2 linked regions of the Variovorax paradoxus genome follow. The protein of the gene in region 2 interacts with the protein of the main gene of each other region in a pairwise test. Links are inferred from orthologs where the notes say so. Each region holds a gene or a part of one and is shown on either strand. Other genes may lie near its edges. The genes, in order: selB and serC.

What was found.
Region 1: the proteins of serC (region 2) and selB interact in binary tests that used the Escherichia coli proteins (3 or more experiments, as listed by UniProt). The link is inferred for Variovorax paradoxus from one-to-one orthologs.

What each region holds. Positions count from the first base shown.
Region 1 is NZ_CP102931.1:1,145,427-1,154,941, forward strand. Bases 3,501-6,411 are described here. They hold selB (selenocysteine-specific translation elongation factor), read right to left. Parts: upstream 5,955-6,411; coding sequence 4,047-5,954; downstream 3,501-4,046. Other genes in these bases: selD (selenide, water dikinase SelD), read left to right, coding at 3,501-3,792; NWF24_RS05495 (ferritin-like domain-containing protein), read right to left, coding at 5,968-6,411. Outside these bases: phosphonate ABC transporter, permease protein PhnE, read right to left, coding at 1-143; NWF24_RS05465 (PhnE/PtxC family ABC transporter permease), read right to left, coding at 140-970; NWF24_RS05470 (phosphonate ABC transporter ATP-binding protein), read right to left, coding at 967-1,782; NWF24_RS05475 (putative selenate ABC transporter substrate-binding protein), read right to left, coding at 1,793-2,650; more of selD, read left to right, coding at 2,725-3,500; more of NWF24_RS05495, read right to left, coding at 6,412-7,173; NWF24_RS05500 (phosphate/phosphite/phosphonate ABC transporter substrate-binding protein), read right to left, coding at 7,139-7,999; NWF24_RS05505 (acyl-CoA dehydrogenase family protein), read right to left, coding at 8,011-9,126; selA (L-seryl-tRNA(Sec) selenium transferase), read right to left, coding at 9,157-9,515. UniProt on the Escherichia coli protein: Translation factor necessary for the incorporation of selenocysteine into proteins. It probably replaces EF-Tu for the insertion of selenocysteine directed by the UGA codon. SelB binds GTP and GDP.
Region 2 is NZ_CP102931.1:4,789,831-4,799,386, reverse strand. What follows is about bases 528-3,479. They hold serC (3-phosphoserine/phosphohydroxythreonine transaminase), read right to left. Parts: upstream 2,562-3,479; coding sequence 1,494-2,561; downstream 528-1,493. Other genes in these bases: gyrA (DNA gyrase subunit A), read right to left, coding at 3,222-3,479; NWF24_RS22685 (DUF2059 domain-containing protein), read right to left, coding at 2,632-3,225; pheA (prephenate dehydratase), read right to left, coding at 528-1,469. In the rest of the region: NWF24_RS22700 (prephenate dehydrogenase), read right to left, coding at 1-325; more of pheA, read right to left, coding at 345-527; more of gyrA, read right to left, coding at 3,480-5,867; outer membrane protein OmpA, read left to right, coding at 6,092-6,742; bifunctional 2-polyprenyl-6-hydroxyphenol methylase/3-demethylubiquinol 3-O-methyltransferase UbiG, read left to right, coding at 6,871-7,605; NWF24_RS22665 (HAD family hydrolase), read left to right, coding at 7,602-8,270; NWF24_RS22655 (hypothetical protein), read left to right, coding at 9,046-9,556. UniProt on the Escherichia coli protein: Catalyzes the reversible conversion of 3-phosphohydroxypyruvate to phosphoserine and of 3-hydroxy-2-oxo-4-phosphonooxybutanoate to phosphohydroxythreonine. Is involved in both pyridoxine and serine biosynthesis.

The sequences.
Region 1 (9,515 bases), 3.6 Mb from region 2 along the record:
ATGAGCCGGAGCGACTCCGACGAGCCCAGCGCGCGGTAGTCGATGCTCAGGTAGACAAAGCTCGCAATCACCGCCACGCCGATCAGCAGCAGCGCAATGCGGCATCGCCAGCACGGCGGCGGGCGCGGGGGCAGCGTCGTCATGCCAGCAGCCTTCGCAGCGCATTGCTCAGCACATCGGCCAGCAGCACCAGCGCCAGGAACACCAGCAGGATGCTGCTCGCCTCGCCACCGTTGAGCATCTTCATCGACTGGTCCATCAACTGCCCCAGCCCGCCTGCGCCGACGAAGCCCATCACCACCGACGCGCGCACCGCGCATTCCCAGCGATACACGGTGTACGAGGCCAGCTCCTGCGCCGTGTTCGGCAGCAGCCCATAGCAAAGCGCCGCGAGCCGGCCGCTGCCGCCTTCGAGCAGGGCACGCGCGGGCCGCGTGTCGGTCGATTCGAGGATCTCGGCGTAGACCTTGCCCAGCATGCCGCCGTAGGTGATGGCCAGCGCCAGTACGCCCGCGGCGGGGCCGAGCCCGAGTGCGCGCACGAAGAGCAGCGCCCAGACGATTTCGGGAATCGCGCGCAGCACCATCAGCAGCCAGCGCGCGGCCTGCCGCACGATGCCCGCCTGCACGCGACCAGGCCCGGGGCCGATGCGCGAGATGGAGAGCGCGCGCGTCGTCACGAAGCCCAGCGGCGCGCCGATCAGCAACGCCAGCGCGGTGCCGGCCGTGGCCATGGCCAGCGTTTCGAGCGTGGCCTTGAAGAGCAAAGCGAGAAAAGCGGACGAGCCCTCGGGCGGAAAGAAGCCCGCCAGGAAGCCGCCGATGACCGCGAGGTTGCCGCCGGCGAACAGCGCCCACGGCTTGAATTCGGACAGCGCCAGCATCGGCCATGCGATGACGAGCGCGGCGATACACGCGGCCAGCCGGCGCGCGGCGTGCGGGTCGCGGTGGGTGATGGCGGTGCTCGTCAAGGGCAGTCCGGCCGATGGAAGGCCGCTTCCATTGCCGCACTCGCAGGCTGCGGCCGCTGCGTTGCAATGCCGCCTTCGCTCGCATAGAGCGCGTCGAGCATCGCGGCTGTTACTTGTGCGGCGGGCAGGTCGAACATCACCTGTCCGTTGCGCATGCCGACGATGCGCGGGAACCAGCGCAGTGCGAGGTCCACCGCATGCAGCGAGGCCATCAGCGTGGCACCCGTCGATTCGCTTTGCGCGACAAGCTGGCCGATGGCGGCGTCGGCCAGCGTGGGGTCGAGCGCGGACACGGGCTCGTCGGCCAGCAGCAGGGCGGGGCGCTGGTACAGGGCCCGCGCGATGCCCACGCGCTGCAGCTGGCCGCCGGAGAGGCGATCGCAGCGGTCGAACAAACGGTCTTCCAGCGACAGGCGCGACAGTACTTCGTGCGCCCCGGCAATGTCCGAGGGATGAAAGAGCGAGCCCAGCGCGCGCAGCGTAGACCACTCGCCGAGCCGGCCCGCGAGCACGGCGGTAACCACGCGCAGGCGCGGCGCGATAGGCGGCGACTGGTGCACGGTGCCGATGCGGGAGCGCAGTTTCTTCAGCGCCGCGGCCCGCAACTGCCACGGCCTGGCGCCCAGGGCCTGAACTTCGCCTTCCGTGGGGCGAAGCGCCGCGCCGAGCACACGCAGCAGCGTGGTCTTGCCGGCACCCGAGGGCCCGATGACGGCGATGCGTTCGCCATCACGCGCGGCCAGCGTCACCCCGGCCAGCGCTCGCTGGCCGTTGGGGTGCACGACACCCGCGCCTTCCAGCGAAAAACTCATCCGCGCAAACTCACTTGATCAAACCCGCCGACTTCCCCGCCGTCTCGATGCCGTCGTAGTTCGACGACTTGGTCGGAATGAACTTGCTCGCGCGCTGCAGCGCCATGATTTCCTTTTGCGCCGGGTTGGCCGGATCGAGCTTCAGGAACGCGTCGGTCAGCTTCTTCGTGATGGCCGCATCGAGCCCCGGGCGCACCGTCCAGTTGTAGTCGTAATAGGTCGGCGTGGTCGCCAGCACGCGCACCTTGGCGGCGTTGGGGTTCTTCGACTCGACCAGCTTGTCCCACACCGATGCGTTGAGCACACCTGCTTCGGCGCGCGATGCGGCCACGAAGGCCACCGTGGCGTCGTGCGCGCCTGAGAACGCGACCGTCTTGAAGTCTTTCTCGGGGTTGATGCCGGCCTGCAGCAAAAAGTAGCGCGGCATCAGGCTGCCCGAGGTGGACGAGGGTGCGCCGAAGGCGAAGGTCTTGCCCTTCAGGTCGGCCAGCGTCTTGGCGGGGCTGTCGATGGGCACGATGAACTTGCTGGTGAACACTTCGTCTTCCGCACGCTGCACGATCGGCACCGCGCCGCCGTTGGTGCGAATGCGCGCCTGCACGAAAGTAAAGCCGCCGAGCCACGCCAGGTCGATCTTGTTGGTGGCCAGGCCCTCGACCACGGCGGCGTAGTCGGTCACAGGCGTGAACTGCACGTCCATGCCGGTTTCCTTCTTGAGGTAGTCGCCCAGCGGCGTGAACTTGCGCTGCAGCTCGGTGGGGGCCTCGTCGGGAATGGCCGAGACGCGCAGCACGCCCTGGGCGAGGGCGCCGAAGCTGGCGGCGGAAAAGGCCAGCGCGAGCGCCACCTGGGTGAGAGTCTTCTTCATGGATGTGCCTCGAGGACGTGCGGGATAGGAAAGGACGGGATTGTAGAAAGCAGGGCCGCTTCGATAATCAGCCCATGAACCCAACGCTCATGAACCCGCTCGCGCCTTTGCGCCTCACGAGTTTTTCGCATGGTGGCGGCTGCGGCTGCAAGATCGCGCCCGGCGTGCTGTCGCAGATCCTCAAGAACCATGCGGGCGGCATGATCCCGCCCGAGCTCATGGTGGGTATCGAGACCGCCGACGACGCGGCGGTCTACAGGCTCAACGACCAGCAGGCGCTGATCGCGACCACCGACTTCTTCATGCCCATCGTGGACGACCCCTACGAGTTCGGCCGCATCGCCGCGACCAACGCGATCAGCGACGTCTACGCGATGGGCGGGCGGCCGATCATGGCGCTGGCGCTGGTGGCCATGCCGATCAACCAATTGCCGGTCGAAGTCATCGCCGAGATCGTGCGCGGCGGGCAGGACGTGTGCCGCGCGGCCGGCATCCCGATTGCCGGCGGCCACACCATCGATTCGGTCGAACCGATCTACGGGCTCGTCGCCATGGGCCTCGTGCACCCCGACCGCGTGCGGCGCAATGCAGATGCGAAGGCGGGCGACGTGCTGGTGCTGGGCAAGCCGCTGGGCGTTGGCGTGCTGTCGGCCGCGCTCAAGAAAGAACAGCTCTCCGAGACCGGCTACCGCCAGCTGATCGAGAACACGACGAAGCTCAACACGCCCGGCATCGCGCTGTCGGCCCTGGGCGGCGTGCATGCGTTGACCGACGTCACCGGCTTCGGCCTGGCCGGCCACACGCTCGAACTGGCGCGTGGTGCGGGGCTCACGGCGGTGGTCGAATGGTCGAAGGTGCCGTTGCTCGACAACGTGGTGGTGATGGCCGCCGAGGGCATGGTCACCGGTGCCTCGGGGCGCAACTGGGCCGGCTACGGCGCCGACGTGGAGCTGGCCGCCGGCCTGCATGCCACCGTGCAGAACCTGCTGAGCGATCCGCAGACCTCGGGCGGCTTGCTCGTGAGCTGCGCGCCCGAAGCGGTCGATGCGGTGCTGAAGATCTTCCGTGATGAAGGCTTTGGGCAAGCGGCTGTCATCGGCCGTGTCGAGGCGGGAGAGCCCTCGCTGCGCGTGGTGCCCTGACAGAGCGGTCCTATGCCGACTCGTCGAGTGGGCGGTCGCCGTCGCGAGCGGTTCGAGCTTGCGCCGAGAAGCGCAGACGTACATGGGTACGTCGAGCATCGCAGGTGCAAGATCGGACCGCGCAGCAGGCGAATGCCCGCTCGACGGCGGAAGGGGGAAGGAGTCGAACCTTCCCGGCGACGACTGGCGCCACCCACTGGGTTTGAAGCCCAGCCGCCCCACCAGGGACGATCCCCTCCCATGACTCTTGTCGTTCACGGCCTCGCCCCGAACAACGACGTATCGGGCCGCAGCAGGTGCGTGTCCTTCACACGCCGCGTATAGCCCACACGGTCAAAAAACTCCAGCAACTGGATCGCGCGCTTGCGTCCCAGCCCCGTTGCATCGCGAAAACTCGCGGCCTGCAAGCCTTCAGGGCCATCGAGGCAATCGCGCGCTAACGCCGCCAACCGCTCGATGGCTGCCAACGGATAGTACAAGTCCTTCACCACCTGAAAGACCTCGCCACGTCGCGCGAGACTCGCGAGCGTTTGCCGCACCATCGGCTCGCTCACCGAGCAGTCCTTCGCAAGATCGCGCACCCATGGCGGATCGAAGCCGCCCTCGGCCAGCCTGGGCAATAGCTTCTGTGCGAGCTTCTGCTCAGCTTCACCGAGGCGCGCCGCGTGATCGGGCAGATGCAGCCAGGTGCCGCTGCGCACCAGCGCACCGCGCGCGACCAGCGCATCGAGCGCATGTCGCCACAGCGAGTCGTCCGTGCGTGGCCCGGCCAGCCGCTTGAGGCGGCGCGCATCGGGTCCGACCTCGTCGGGCGCGGCGCGATGGAAGTCCGCGAGGCGACCGGCGATCTGTTCTTCGAGCACGTCCAGATGCGTTTGCGCGATGGCCGTGTGATCGATGCGTACGGCATCGCCGGGCAGCGGCATCGCGTCTTCATCGGCCAGCGAGAGAGCGCGCGCCATCCGCGCGGTATTGACGCCCAGTGGCGCGTTGTGCAGCAGCGCGGCCACGCGCGCATCGCGGTCGTCGATGGCCCATGCCGCCAGCGTGCGCAGGCGCTCGGGTGTGCGGCGATAGCGCACTGGCGCGAATGGGTCGAGCACGCGCACGCCGGCCACGGTGCGCGTGGCCGAGGCATCGCGCAGCACGCCGCGGTCGCCATGCCATGCGCCGATTGCTTCTCGCAGCACCAATTGAGCAAAGGCCGTCTCGCCGGGCGCGAGCGCGTCGCGATCGAGGAGTGCGACCGACGCCATCACGTCGCTGGCGCCGAGGTGTGCGTGCACCGTCGCGCCCGAGCGCAGCGGCTTGGCCTCGTCGGGCCACAGCGTGAGCAGCACGTCGATGCGGTCGGTGGCAAGCGCGATGGCCGGTGCACAGACCCAGTCGCCGCGATGCATCTCGTCCTTGGTGACGCCGGCCAGTGCCAGCGCGCAGCGCTGCCCCGCGTGCGCCGATTCGGCCTTCTGGTTCTGCGCATGGATACCGCGCACGCGCACTGTGCGGTCGCCAGGCACCACGTGCAGTTCGTCGCCGATGCGCACCGTGCCGCTGAAGACCGTACCGGTAACGACGGTGCCGACGCCCGACAGCGTGAAGGCGCGGTCGACGGCAAGGCGAAACGCCAGGTCGTCTTCGCGCGCGTGCTCCTGGCGCGCCACGTCGAGCAGCCGTTCGCGCAACGCATCGATGCCTTCGCCGGTCGTCGCCGACACCGCCAGCATGGGCGCTTGCGCCAGCGGCGTGGGCGCGAGCAGCGCGGCGATATCCGCGTGCACCTCGGCAAGCCGCGCTTCGCGCACAGCCTCGTCGATGCGGTCGATCTTGGTGATGGCCACAGTCGCCTCGCGCACGCCCAGCAGCGCCACTACCGCGAGATGCTCGCGCGTCTGTGGCATCACACCGTCGTCCGCGGCCACCACCAGCAGTGCATGGTCGATGCCGGTGGCACCGGCCAGCATGGTGTGCAGCAGGCGCTCATGGCCCGGCACGTCGACGAAGCCGAGCGACACGCCATCAGGCGCGTGCAGGTACGCATAGCCCAGCTCGATGGAAATGCCGCGCCGCTTTTCCTCGGGCAACCGGTCGGTGTCGACGCCGGTGAGCGCGCGCACCAGCGTGGTCTTGCCGTGGTCGATGTGGCCTGCGGTGCCGATGATCATCGTGGGCGTGTCGTCACATGAAGTTGCGGGTGTGCAGATCGGACAGCCGCTGCGCCTCGTCGCGGTCGAAGCCCAGCCGCGCGAGGCGGGCGCGGCGGCCGGCCGCCATGTCGCGCTGCAGCTGCTGCACGGCCGCGTGGCCGCGCGCGACGGCGGACGGCGACAACTCGCCCGCGGCCAGCAGCACCAGTGCGTCGAACACTTCCTCGTTGAGGCCCGCCGTGCTGGCCAGCGTGTCGTAGCGCACCTCGATGGCGTTGCGCAGTCGCGCCTGGTAGTCGGGCTGCACCGAGAGCCGGTATTCGAGGTGCGCCATGCCGAAGGCAACGTGACGTGCCTCGTCGCGCGCCGTCAGCCGCGCGATCTGCCGCGTCACCGGGTCGGGCGCGTTCGCCTGCAGGAAGTTGAGCAGGTTCACGAAGCTGCCCTCGCCGAGCACAGCCAGCAGGAAGGTGGCGACTGAGAAATCGGGCGCATCGAACAGCGTGCGCAGCGAAGCCTGCCCACCGGCCGTCGACAGCGCGGGCTGATGGCCGCGCAACGTGGCGCGGCGCGTGAAGACTTCGACGTGCCGCGCTTCGTCCGAGCATTGCAGCGCGAGCAACTGCAGCACCTCGCGGAAGTGCGGATGGATCTGCCCGAGATGGCGCGCCGGCACCAGCAGCGCGGCGTTCTCGTTCTCGATCAGGTAGGTCATCACCTGCACGACCGCTGCCTCCACGGCGAGCGGCAGATCGAAGGGCGCGTCCCAGTCGATGGCCGTGCCCGGGTCCCATTGGGCTGCTGCGGCCTGCCGGTAGAGCTCGCCCGCCGTCGCGGCCCACACTTCGTCGCGGCGGTACAGGGCGAAGAAGAAGGGCGGACTGCCGGCCTCCACTGTGGCGCCGCGCGCCGCCAGGCCCCAGCCGGGTGCCGCGTCCTCGGCGGGCGCGCCGTTGGCATCGCCCTGCGCGAAGCCGGTCGATTGCGCGCCGAGCCAGCGGCCTTCGGCATGCGGGCCGCGCGTGACAGTGGCCTCCTCCGCCGTTTCGAAGCGCAGCGGATGCCCCTGGCTGCGGCACCACGCTTCCAGGTGCATCCGCCAGTCCGGCGATTGCCCGCGCACGCGCAGCTCGCCGCCCACCGGCCTTTCAGCCAGCGCGCGGCGAATGAGCAGCAGGGCGCCCTGGTCGAGGCCCAGCGACTCAATATCGATAGTCGGGGTTGGTGATGCGGCCATCGCCGTCGTAGAAGTGCTCGTCGTCCACCGCGCGTTCGAGCAGGGCGTAGCCGCTGGTGCGGCCTGCGCGCCATTCGCGCAGGCCTTCAAGCTCGAGCAGCGGGCGCACCTGCGGGTCGTCCCAGCGCATCGCCATCAGCAGCGACACGAAGCGGTCGATCAATGCGGCCGGTGCGCCGGGGCTGGTGGTGAAGTTGCAGTGGTCGTACGCCCCGGTGCGCGCGAGCACGCGCGTGCTGCCCGATGGCAGCGTGCCGTCGAGGCCGAAGGCCAGGTGGTTGCCGTCGATCAGGCAGCAGGCGTCGACCTCGCCGGCCATCAGCGCAAGAGCCGCATCGCGCTCGCCGCCGATGTGGTCGCCGTGCTTGCCGCCGAGCACGTCGAAGTAGCGCACCTGGAAGTCGCGCGACTTCACCAGGCCTTCGGTGCGCAGGTGGTCGAGCGGGATCAGCGTGGCCTGCGGCGAATCGAGCGCGCCCAGCCCGATGGTCTTGCCGCGCAGATCGGCCAGCGACTGCACCGTGCTATCGGCACGCACGACGATGGCCGAACGCAGGTCGCAATCGGTGTCGCGCATCGCCACGGCCTGTACCTGCTGGCCACGACTGCGCGCGATGCGCTCGGCGCGCACCCAGGCCAGCGGCGAATTCCACGCCAGGTGCAGCGTGCCGTCGAACTGCGCCTCGACCTGGCTTTCGTAGTTCGAATACAGCACGTAGTCGAAGGGCAGGCCGTTCTTCACGAAGAAGGCCTTGAAGCCCTCCCAGATAGTGACGACCTTGGGCGCGTAGGCCACGGCGCCCATGATCAGCGTCGGTTCGGACATGGCGCGGTTCCTCAAAACAGAGGCAAGCCGGTGATGGCCTTGCCGATGAAGTCGTACAGCACGTCGGAGGTCGGCGCCATCACGCTGGAGGCGCGCGCATCGCGGAACAGCCGCTCGATGCCGGCTTCCTTGCGGAAGGCCGCGCCGCCGCACACGCGCATGGCGATGTCGGTCACTTCGAGCGCGGCTTCGGCTGCGGCCGCCTTCACTTCGAGCACGCGCAGCATGGTGTCGGGGCGGCCAGCGCCGATGGCGGCCACGGTGTCGTCGAGCAGCGCCTGCACCATGTCGGTCTTGATGCGTGCGCGCGCAAGGTAGGCGCGAATGGTCGGCAGGTCGGCCAGCGACGAATCGAGGTGCACGTGCTTCGTCTGGCTCACATGGCCGATGGCACGGCTCAAGGCGCCTTCCATCAGGCCGGTCGAACACGCGGCACTGAGCACCGAGAACCACGGCAGCACCACGCCCATCATGGTGTCGAAGCCCTTGCCGTCTTCGCCGAGCCGGGCGCTGGCCGCGATGCGCACATCCTTCGCGGTGATCGGCGTGGAGGCGTTGCCGCGCAGCCCCAGTCCGTCGAAGCGGCCGGGCTGGCTCAGGCCGTCGGACTTCGCGTCGACCAACCACAGCGTGCTGGCGCCTTCGGCCGCGAGCGGCTTGCTCGACCACACGTAGCTGTCGGCTTCGAAGGCGGACGTAACCCAGCTCTTGCGTGCGTCGAGCACCACGTTCGCTCCATCTGCACGGGCGGTGCCGGTGGGCGCCCAGAAGTGGCTGCGCGAATCCGCTTCCGAAAAGGCCAGCGTGCTCAGGTGCTTGCCCTCGGCAATCGCACGGCGCACGGCCTCGGGGCCTTGCTGTTCGAGCACGGCCGTGGCGCAGTAGTGCATGCACACGACCATCGCGGTGGACGGGCAGGTCTGCGCGATGCGCGACACCACCTGCGCGGCTTCCTTCAGGCCCAGGCCCTGGCCGCCGACCGATGTGGCCGACACCAGCCCGAGCAGGCCGGCCTGGCCCAGCGCCTGGATCGTCTCTCGTGGAAAGCGTCCCTCGCTGTCGGTGCGCTGGGCCGAAGGCTGCAGCGTTTGCGTTTCGATACCGGCGAGCACTTCGAGGGGATTCATCGCTTTCTCCAGACAGGTGGGTTGAGGGATCTACTGAAGCCGCTCGCGCAGTACGCCGAGCTGGGCCGTGAAGGACGCGCTGTCTTCGAGACAGCGCAGGTCGAGCAGGAGGCGGTCTTCCGCGATGCGGCCGATCACCGGCAGCGGCAGGCCGCGCAGCGCGGTGGCGAGGGCGTCGAGCGCAGTGCCCGTGCCCTTCTTCGATGTGCCGGCCGGCGCGAGCGCAAGGCCGGCCGAGGGCAGTCGCTCGACAGGCAGAGAGCCGGAGCCGATCTGCCCGAGCAGCGGCACGACTTCGACGGTGAAGCGTGGCGACACCGCCGCCTGCACGGGCGCCTTCAACGCCTCGGCCATCTTGCGGATCGCATCGGCGGGGCGCGTAAGCAGCC
Region 2 (9,556 bases):
CGTTGCGCGCGGCCTCGATCACGTCGCCCTTGGTCGAGCCGACGTCCATCACCAGCGTCTCGTTCGAGATGCCGTGGCGGATGGCCTTGAATGTGGCTTCCGATGCGGCCACCGGCACCGCCAGCAGCACGATGTCGGAGCCCGACACCGCCAGCAGCGCCGAAGGCGCTACCACGTCGATCACGCCGAGCTGGCGTGCCCGCTCGGTGGTGGAGGGCGACTTGCTGTAGCCGACCACACGTTTCACCAGTTTCGCGCGCTTGAGTGCGAGCGCAAAGGAGCCGCCCATCAGGCCGCAGCCGATCAGTCCCAGTTGTTCGAACATCTGTGTGTCTGCCTGCCGCTCAGGCCTTGACGGGGTAGGCGCCCAGCACCTTGTAGAAGGCGCAGAGGCCGCGCAGCTCGGCCAGCGCCGCGGCCACGTTGGGCTGCGAGGGATGGCCGTCGAGGTCGATGTAGAAGTAGTACTCCCACTGGCCTGTGCGCGCGGGGCGCGACTCGAAGCGGGTCATCGACACGTTGTTGGCCTTCAGCGGCACCAGCAGGTCGTGCACCGCGCCGGGCCGGTTCGGCACCGAGACGATCAGGCTCGTGCAGTCGCGGCCCGAGGCCGGCGGCATGGCCAGCGTCTGCGGCAGGCAGATCACCGAGAAGCGGGTTCGGTTGTACGAGTCGTCCTGAATGGCGTGCGCCACGATGTGCAGGCCGAAGCGGGTGGCCGCGCGTTCGCCGGCCAATGCGGCCCAGGCCGGGTTGGTGGCCGCGAGCCGTGCGCCTTCGGCATTGCTCGATACGGCGCGCCGCTCGGCGTTCGGCAGGTGCTTGGACAGCCAGGTCTGGCACTGTGCCAGCGCCTGCGGATGGGCCAGCACGGCCTCCACGCCTTCGAGCGAATTGCTGCTGCGCAGGAGGTGATGACGTACCAGCAGGCTGACTTCGCCGACGACATGGGTGGGCGAATGCAGGAACAGGTCGAGCGAGCGCGTGACCACGCCTTCGGTCGAGTTCTCGACGCCGACCACGCCGTACTGGGCGCTGCCCGCAGCGGTGGCGTGGAACACCTCGTCGAAGCTGGCGCAATAGATCAGGTCGGCGGCACCGCCGAAGTATTCGATGGCGGCTTGCTCGCAGAAGGTGCCTTCGGGGCCAAGCACAGCCACCCGTTGTGGCGACTCGAGCGCCAGGCAGGCCGACATGATTTCGCGCCAGATGGCCGCCACGTGGAGGTCCTTGAGCGGACCGCCATTGCTCTTCTGCATCTTGTCGATGACCTGCGCCACGCGGTCGGGGCGGAAGAACGGGGTGCCCTCGCGCTTCTTGACCTCGCCAACCAGCTCGGCCACATGGGCCCGCTCGTTGAGCAGGCTGAGCAGTCGCTGGTCGAGCGAGTCGATCTGCACGCGCAGATCGGCCAGGCTTTCGGAGTTGTCGGAGGGAGAAGAGGGCGGTGTGGGTGCGGAGGCGGTCATCGGTGCGAGCAGCTGGGCATGCGCCTAGGCATGCGATCGCTCGAATTCTCGCATGTAGGCCACAAGTGCCTGCACCCCTGCCAGCGGCATGGCGTTGTAAATGCTCGCGCGCATGCCGCCGACCGACTTGTGGCCCTTGAGCTGCAGCAGCCCGGCCTCGCGCGCGCCGGCCAGAAAAGCCTCGTTTCGGCCTTCGTCGGCCAGGAAGAACGGCACATTCATGCGCGAGCGGCAGCCTGGGTCGATTCGGTTGGCGTAGAAGTCGGAGCCGTCGATGAAGTCGTACAGCAGCTTCGCCTTCGCGATGTTGCGCTGCTCCATGGCGGCCACGCCGGTGTGCGTGCCTTCGGTCTGCTGCAGCAGCCACTGGAACGTAAGCCCCGCCATGTAGATGCCCCAGGTTGGCGGGGTGTTGTACATGGAGTGGTTGTCGGCCACGGTCTTGTAGTTGAAAGCGCTCGGGCAGATCTCGAGCGCGTGGCCCAGCAGGTCGTCGCGCACGACCACGATGGTCAGGCCGGCGGGGCCGAGGTTCTTTTGGGCGCCGCCGAAGGCAAGGCCCACGCGGCTCCAGTCGACGCTGCGCGAGGCGACGTGCGACGAGAAGTCGATGACCAGCGGGGCGTTGCTGCCGAGTGCGGCCAAGTCGGGCAGTTGCTGGAACTCGATGCCGTTGATGGTTTCGTTCGAGCACACGTGCACGTACGAGGCATCCTTCGAGAGCTGCCAGGTCGCAGGGGCGGGCAGCTTCGTGTGCTGGTCGTCGGCGTTGCTTGCGACCACGCGCGTTGCGCAGTAGCGCTGCGCTTCCTTGTGCGACTTGATGCTCCAGCTGCCTGTGATGACGAAGTCGGTGGTTTTGCCGCGCGACAGGTTCAAAGGCACGATGGCGTTCTCGCCAAGTCCGCCGCCCTGCATGAACAGGACGTGGAAATGCGATGGGATGGCCAGCAGCGTGCGGATGTCGGCTTCGGCCTGGGTGCAGATCGCACCGAATTCCTTGCCGCGATGGCTCATTTCCATCACGCTCATGCCGCTGCCCTGCCAGTCGAGCATTTCGGCGGCGGCGCGTTGCAGCACCGCCTCCGGCATGGCAGCCGGACCGGCCGAGAAGTTGTAGGGGCGCTTGCCGGCCGGCGTCTGCTGCTGGGTCACGTTGCTTTTACTTCTTGGCTGGGGCCTTGGCAGGTGCCTTGGCGGGAGCGGAGCCTTGGGGGGCTGCGCCATCGGTCGGTGCGCCGAGTGCCTTGGCAACTGCGGTGTCGAGTGCGCGCATCTTGGGTTCGACTGTGGCGCGCGTGTCGGCCACGAGCTTTTCCGTCAGTGCGGTCTGCATCTTCGGGTTCAGGTCCTGGTACTTCTTGCTCAGGGGCGAGTTGATCCAGGCCAGCAGTTGCTTGAGCTCGTCTTCGTTGAAGTTCTGCTCCATCAGCGGGGTGAGGGCGCCCGGGGCCAGTTGAACGGCCTTGTCGCGAACGATGGGGTAGGTCTCGTCGAAGTACTTCTTCAGCTCGGCGTCGGCAGCCTTGGCGGCGGCTTCGCGCTTGGCTTCAGGCACTTGCGTCTGCAGGTACTGCGAACCCGCTTGTGCGATCGGAGCGCTCGATTGCTCGACCAGACCGCGTGCCAGCGATTCGATGCCGGGGCGCTGGATGTCGATGAACTGCTTGATGAGCGTGGCCTTGTCCTGGGCCATGGCGGCCATCGAACTGCTTGCCAGGGCGACCGTCAGAAGTGCGAGTTTGATTTTTTTCACTGAGGATTCTCCGTTGAAGATGAGGAAGTATCGTCCGCGTCAGGCTCGCTTTCGCCGTTCGCGTCGTTTTCGACGATACGTTGTAGCCCGCTGAGTTTGGCGCCTTCGTCGAGTCCGATCAGCGTAACGCCTTGCGTCGCGCGACCAAGCTCACGAATTTCGGCAACCCGGGTGCGCACCAGCACGCCCTTGTCGGTGATGAGCATGATCTCATCATCCGCATGCACGAGAGTGGCGGCAACGACCTTGCCGTTGCGCTCACTCTGTTGAATGGCGATCATGCCTTTGGTTCCCCGGCCATGGCGGGTGTATTCCGTAATGCTTGTTCGCTTTCCGTAACCATTTTCCGTGGCGGTGAGCACGCTTTGCTGCTCATCTTCGGCCACCAGCATGGCGATCACGCCCTGTCCGGGGTCGAGCGACATGCCGCGCACGCCGCGCGCATTGCGGCCCAATGGGCGGACGTCTTCCTCGTCGAAGCGCACGGCCTTGCCGCCATCGCTGAAGAGCATCACGTCGTGCTTGCCGTCGGTCAGCGCAGCGCCGATCAGGTAGTCGCCTTCATCGAGGTTCACGGCAATGATGCCGCCCTTGCGCGGGTTGTTGAACTCGTCGAGCGCGGTCTTCTTGACTGTGCCCATCGAAGTCGACATGAACACGTACTGGTCGGCCGGGAAGTTACGCTTTTCACCCGTCAGCGCGAGCGCGACGTTGATCTTTTCGCCTTCCTGCAGCGGGAACATGTTGACGATGGGGCGCCCGCGCGAGCCGCGCGAACCCGCCGGCACTTCCCACACCTTGAGCCAGTACAGCCGGCCGCGATTGGAGAAGCACAGGATGTAGTCGTGCGTGTTGGCGATGAAGAGCTGGTCGATCCAGTCGTCGTCCTTGGTGGCGGTGGCCTGCTTGCCGCGGCCGCCGCGTTTTTGTGCGCGGTATTCGCCCAGCGGCTGGCTCTTGATGTAGCCACTGTGCGAGAGCGTGACCACCATGTCGGTCGGCGTGATCAGGTCTTCGGTCGATAGGTCGTAGGCGCTGTGCTCCACCAGGCTGCGGCGCGCGCCGACCTTCGACTGGCCGAACTCCTGCTTGATGGTGCCGAGTTCGTCGCCAATGATGGTCGAGACGCGCTCGGGCTTGGCCAGGATGTCGAGCAGGTCGTCGATCTCGGCCATCACGTCCTTGTACTCGGCCACGATCTTGTCCTGCTCGAGGCCGGTCAGGCGCTGCAGGCGCATCTGCAGGATTTCCTGGGCTTGCGTTTCCGACAGGCGATAGAGGCCGTCGCCGCCCATGCCGAAATTGCGCTCGAGGCCTTCGGGGCGGTAGTCGTCGGCGTTGATCACGCCACCGTCGGCGCGCGTGCGCGTGAGCATTTCTCGCACCAGTTTGCTGTCCCAGCTGCGGGTCATCAGCTCGGCCTTGGCGACGGGCGGTGTCGGCGATTCACGGATGATGCGAATGAACTCGTCGATGTTGGCCAGTGCCACCGCGAGGCCTTCAAGCACATGGCCGCGTTCGCGGGCCTTGCGCAGCGTGAAGACGGTGCGGCGCGTGACCACTTCGCGGCGGTGCTGCAGGAAGACCTGGATCAGGTCCTTCAGGTTGCACAGCTTGGGCTGGCCATCGACCAGCGCCACCATGTTGATGCCGAAGGTGTCCTGCAGCTGCGTCTGCTTGTAGAGGTTGTTGAGCACCACCTCGGGCACTTCGCCGCGCTTGAGCTCGATCACCAGACGCATGCCCGACTTGTCGGACTCGTCCTGGATGTGGCTGATGCCCTCGATCTTCTTCTCGTGCACCAGCTCGGCCATGCGCTCCTGCAGCGTCTTCTTGTTGACCTGGTAGGGGAGCTCGTCGACGATGATCGCCTGGCGCTGGCCGCGGTCGATGTCCTCGAAGTGGCACTTGGCGCGCATAACGACCTTGCCGCGGCCGGTGCGGTAGCCGTCCTTCACGCCGTTGATGCCGTAGATGATGCCGGCGGTGGGGAAGTCGGGCGCCGGCACGATTTCCATCAGCTCGTCGATGCTGGCTTCGGGGTTGCGCAGCAGGTGCAGGCAGGCGTCGACAACCTCATTCAGGTTGTGCGGCGGAATATTGGTGGCCATGCCGACCGCAATACCGCCGGAGCCATTGACCAGCAAATTCGGCAGTTGGCTCGGCAGCACTTTCGGCTCTTTTTCGGAGCCGTCGTAATTGTCCTGAAAGTCGACAGTTTCCTTGTCGATATCGGCCAGCATTTCGTGCGCAATTTTGGCCAGCCGGATTTCCGTATACCGCATTGCGGCCGCGTTGTCTCCATCGACCGACCCGAAGTTGCCCTGGCCATCGACCAGCATGTGGCGCATCGAGAAGTCCTGGGCCAGGCGCACGATGGTGTCGTAGACCGACTGGTCGCCGTGCGGGTGGTACTTACCGATGACGTCGCCGACGATACGGGCCGACTTCTTGTATGGCCGGTTCCAGTCGTTGTTGAGCTCGTGCATCGCGTACAGCACGCGGCGGTGCACAGGCTTGAGGCCGTCGCGGGCATCGGGAAGCGCTCGGCCCACGATCACGCTCATGGCGTAGTCGAGATAGCTGCTGCGCATTTCCTCTTCGAGACTGATGGGCAGGGTTTCTTTTGCGAAGGAGGTCATGAGCGAGGGGCTGGCGGCAGGAAGGCGAAATTTTACGCTGTGAGGGGTGTCGCACCGCCGCAACACAAGGTGCCTATTCCGCCTCCGTCCTACGCTTCGGGGCCGTCCAGCGGCCTGTTTGCCAAAGACCCTATGGCACAATCGCCTCAACGTTTTGGGTGGTGGTCACTTAAAGCGTCCTTGATTCGCAGCGCGGCTGCGGCTTTTTCCCCAAGAGGAGAACCATGAAGAAACTGAATAAAGTGGCGATGATGTTTGCAGTCGCTGCGCTCGCCACTGCCGCCGGCGCGCAGACCCGTGTCACCGCTGCGGACGGCGGTCCTACGATCGACAACTGGCAAAACGGCACCGGCGAACTGGTCTGGAAGAACGGCACGAATGAACTGTGCTGGCGCGATGCCAACTGGACGCCGGCTACGGCTGCCGCTGGTTGCGACGGTGCTCTGGTTCCTGCTGCTCCGGCTGCTGCTGCTCCGACCCCCGCTGCTCCGGCTGCACCGGCTGCACCGCAAGTCGCCGCTAACAAGGTGACCTTCGCTGCCGACGCATTCTTCGACTTCGACAAGTCGGTTCTGAAGCCTGAAGGTCGCGCCAAGCTGACCGATCTGGTCGAGAAGATCCGTGGCGTCAACCTCGAAGTCATCATCGCTGTGGGCCATACCGACTCGATCGGTACGGACGCCTACAACCAGCGTCTGTCGGTGCGTCGCGCCGAAGCCGTCAAGGCCTTCCTGGTCTCGAAGGGCATCGAACGCAACCGCGTCTACACCGAAGGCAAGGGCGAGAAGCAGCCAGTGGCTGACAACCGCACCAAGGAAGGTCGCGCCAAGAACCGTCGCGTGGAAATCGAAGTGGTCGGCACCCGCGCCAACTAATCAATCGATTCCATCGATCATGAAAACCCCGCCTCGGCGGGGTTTTTTTATGGCTGTCGAATTTGCGATTGATCTTTGGTAAAGCCCGAGCAGTGTTTATCGGACATTGCTCGTTTCATAATCGCTGCATGACAGAAAACGTGAATGCGGATCCGGCCGAACTGGCCAAGTTTTCAGAGCTCGCGCATCGCTGGTGGGATTTGGAAAGCGAATTCCGCCCGCTGCATGAAATCAATCCATTGCGCCTGGAATGGATTGACGGTATTGCACCTATTTCGCAGCGCCGCGTACTCGATATCGGCTGCGGCGGCGGCATCCTGGCCGATTCGATGGCACGCAAGGGGGCCGACGTGCTGGGTATCGACCTCGCGGGCAAGGCGCTCAAGGTTGCGCAGTTGCATGCGCTCGAGGCCGGCACCCGCGGCGTGAAGTACCGTGAGATCAGCGCAGAGGCGCTGGCTGCCGAGCAGCCGGGCAGCTTCGACGTCGTCACCTGCATGGAGATGCTCGAGCACGTGCCGCAGCCGGCCTCGGTGATCCAGGCCTGTGCCACGCTGGTCAAGCCGGGTGGTTGGGTGTTCTTCTCGACGATCAACCGCAGCCTGAAGTCCTTCATGCTGGCGATCGTGGGCGCCGAGTATGTCCTCGGCATGCTGCCGCGTGGGACTCATGAATATGCGAAGCTGATCCGGCCCAGCGAGTTGGCTGGATACTGCCGAGCAGCGGGTCTGGACCTGCGGCACACCCGCGGCATGGAGCACAACCCCCTGACCCGGCGCTATTGGCTCAGCGGCGACACCAGCGTCAACTACATGTTCGCCACGCAGAAGCCGGCCGAACTGAAGTCGGGATCGCACGGATGATGGGCGTCGAGACGAAAGCCGTGCTGTTCGACCTCGACGGCACGCTGATCGACAGCGCGCCCGATCTGGGCGCCGCAGCCGACAAGATGCGCACTGATCGCGGCCTTGATTCGTACCCGCTGGAGCGCTACCGTCCTATGGCCGGTGCGGGCGCGCGCGGCATGTTGGGTGTGGCATTCGGCATCACGCCCGAGTCGCCGGAGTTTCCTGAGTTGCGCGAAGAGTTCTTCGTGACTTATGAGCGCCGCATGCTGCTCAACACGCAGGTGTTCGATGGCATCCAGGCGCTCATCGAGGCGCTGCGCGAGCGCGGCCTCTTGTGGGGTGTCGTCACCAACAAATCGATGCGCTTCACCGATCCGCTGACGCGCGCCATTCCACTTTTCGCGAGTGCGGGCGCGGTGGTGAGCGGCGACACCACGCCGTTTGCCAAGCCGCATCCCGAGCCCTTGCACGAGGCTGCGCGCCGGCTTGGCGTGGCTTCGCAGGCGTGCATCTACGTTGGTGACGACGAGCGCGACATCGTCGCGGGCCGCGCTGCAGGCATGCGCACGGTCGCAGCCACCTACGGCTACATGGGTACACAGGCCGATTCGGCGCTCTGGCAGGCCGATGCTTCAATCTCTTCGCCCCTTGAGCTCTTGAAGTTGCTCAATAGCGCCTAAAATGAGTCGCTTGGGGCTGCACTGGTTTCGACGTGGGTTCGGAGTCGCAGCGGGGCATGTCGAGCTGAATGCGCTCGTAAAACAGATTCAAACAAACTAACTGCAAACGACGAACGTTTCGCACTCGCTGCTTAATTGCCAGTGAGCCTTGCAACAGTTGGCCGATGGGCTGGGCAAGGGGGTCTGGAGCAATCCTGACCTCCCGGCTGCAAGGATAATTACATGGGCTGGCTCCGATCCGGGTACCTTGGGTCGGGGCGAGAAAATAGGGTGCTGGCGTCCGGTTTAGCGTGTGACTGCGCGACTCCGGAAGCGAGACTTAAATCAGATCACTAAACATGTAGAACTGCGCGATGAAGGCTTGCGGACGGGGGTTCAAATCCCCCCAGCTCCACCAAATTTCTAGAGCCAAGTCCAATTAAATCAAGGACTTACGAAAAGGCTCTCCGTCTCGGACCGTCACTCATCGTCTCGAGATTCACACACTTCTCACACGCGATTCGCACCTGAATCGCACGCGTCGCCGACCTCCGGCAGACCAGGCAGATGCTCCCGACCGTACTTTACCTGCGGTCGGCCAAAGCCCAGAGTGACACTTTGCTCGACTCACCGGCCGTAATTCCGGCTCGCTATTTCGGTCGTCTTGCGGCCGGGCAGCTTGGCGATGTACGCCCGGTATTGGTCGGCCCATTTCTTGTCATTGCGCGGGTTCATGAAGACTGGCCGTCGGCTTTCTCAATATGTTTGCCGTTGACCCTCAAGCGCCTGGCGGGCCGTGAGCAGCAAGACGGTGCGCACGGTAGCGCATGTCTTCGTACCTTTCTCCTCGCCCTCGACGACAGGCCTGTGGATGTGCAGGCAATACCACGATTGCGCGATGCGGTTGGAGGGCAAGGGCGTAAAAATATGTACGATGGATATGACGTTCGGCCCCAATACATACACCGTGTTGCCCACCCCGGCTGGTTTCGCTGGTGCAAGCGCGGCCAACTACCGCTACATGCGTGGGCTAATCAGCGGGACCTATGCGCGAAGCAACGAGTTGAGTGGGGTGGATGGTGCGCTCACAGCCTTTGACCAAGTCCCAAGCCGGGCGAACTGGCTCACCCTCACGCTAAGAATGCAAACATGGCTCACCGCCAAGGCGGGTCGATACAACGTGGGAACCGGTGTCATTAATTCGGTGCGTGGCGCGAGCGTCACGAACCTGAAGGCACAAATAGATGCCTACCGTCAGTTCCTTTTGGATAGAGATACGTTGATGGCCAATGTGGCCAACCAGTTGG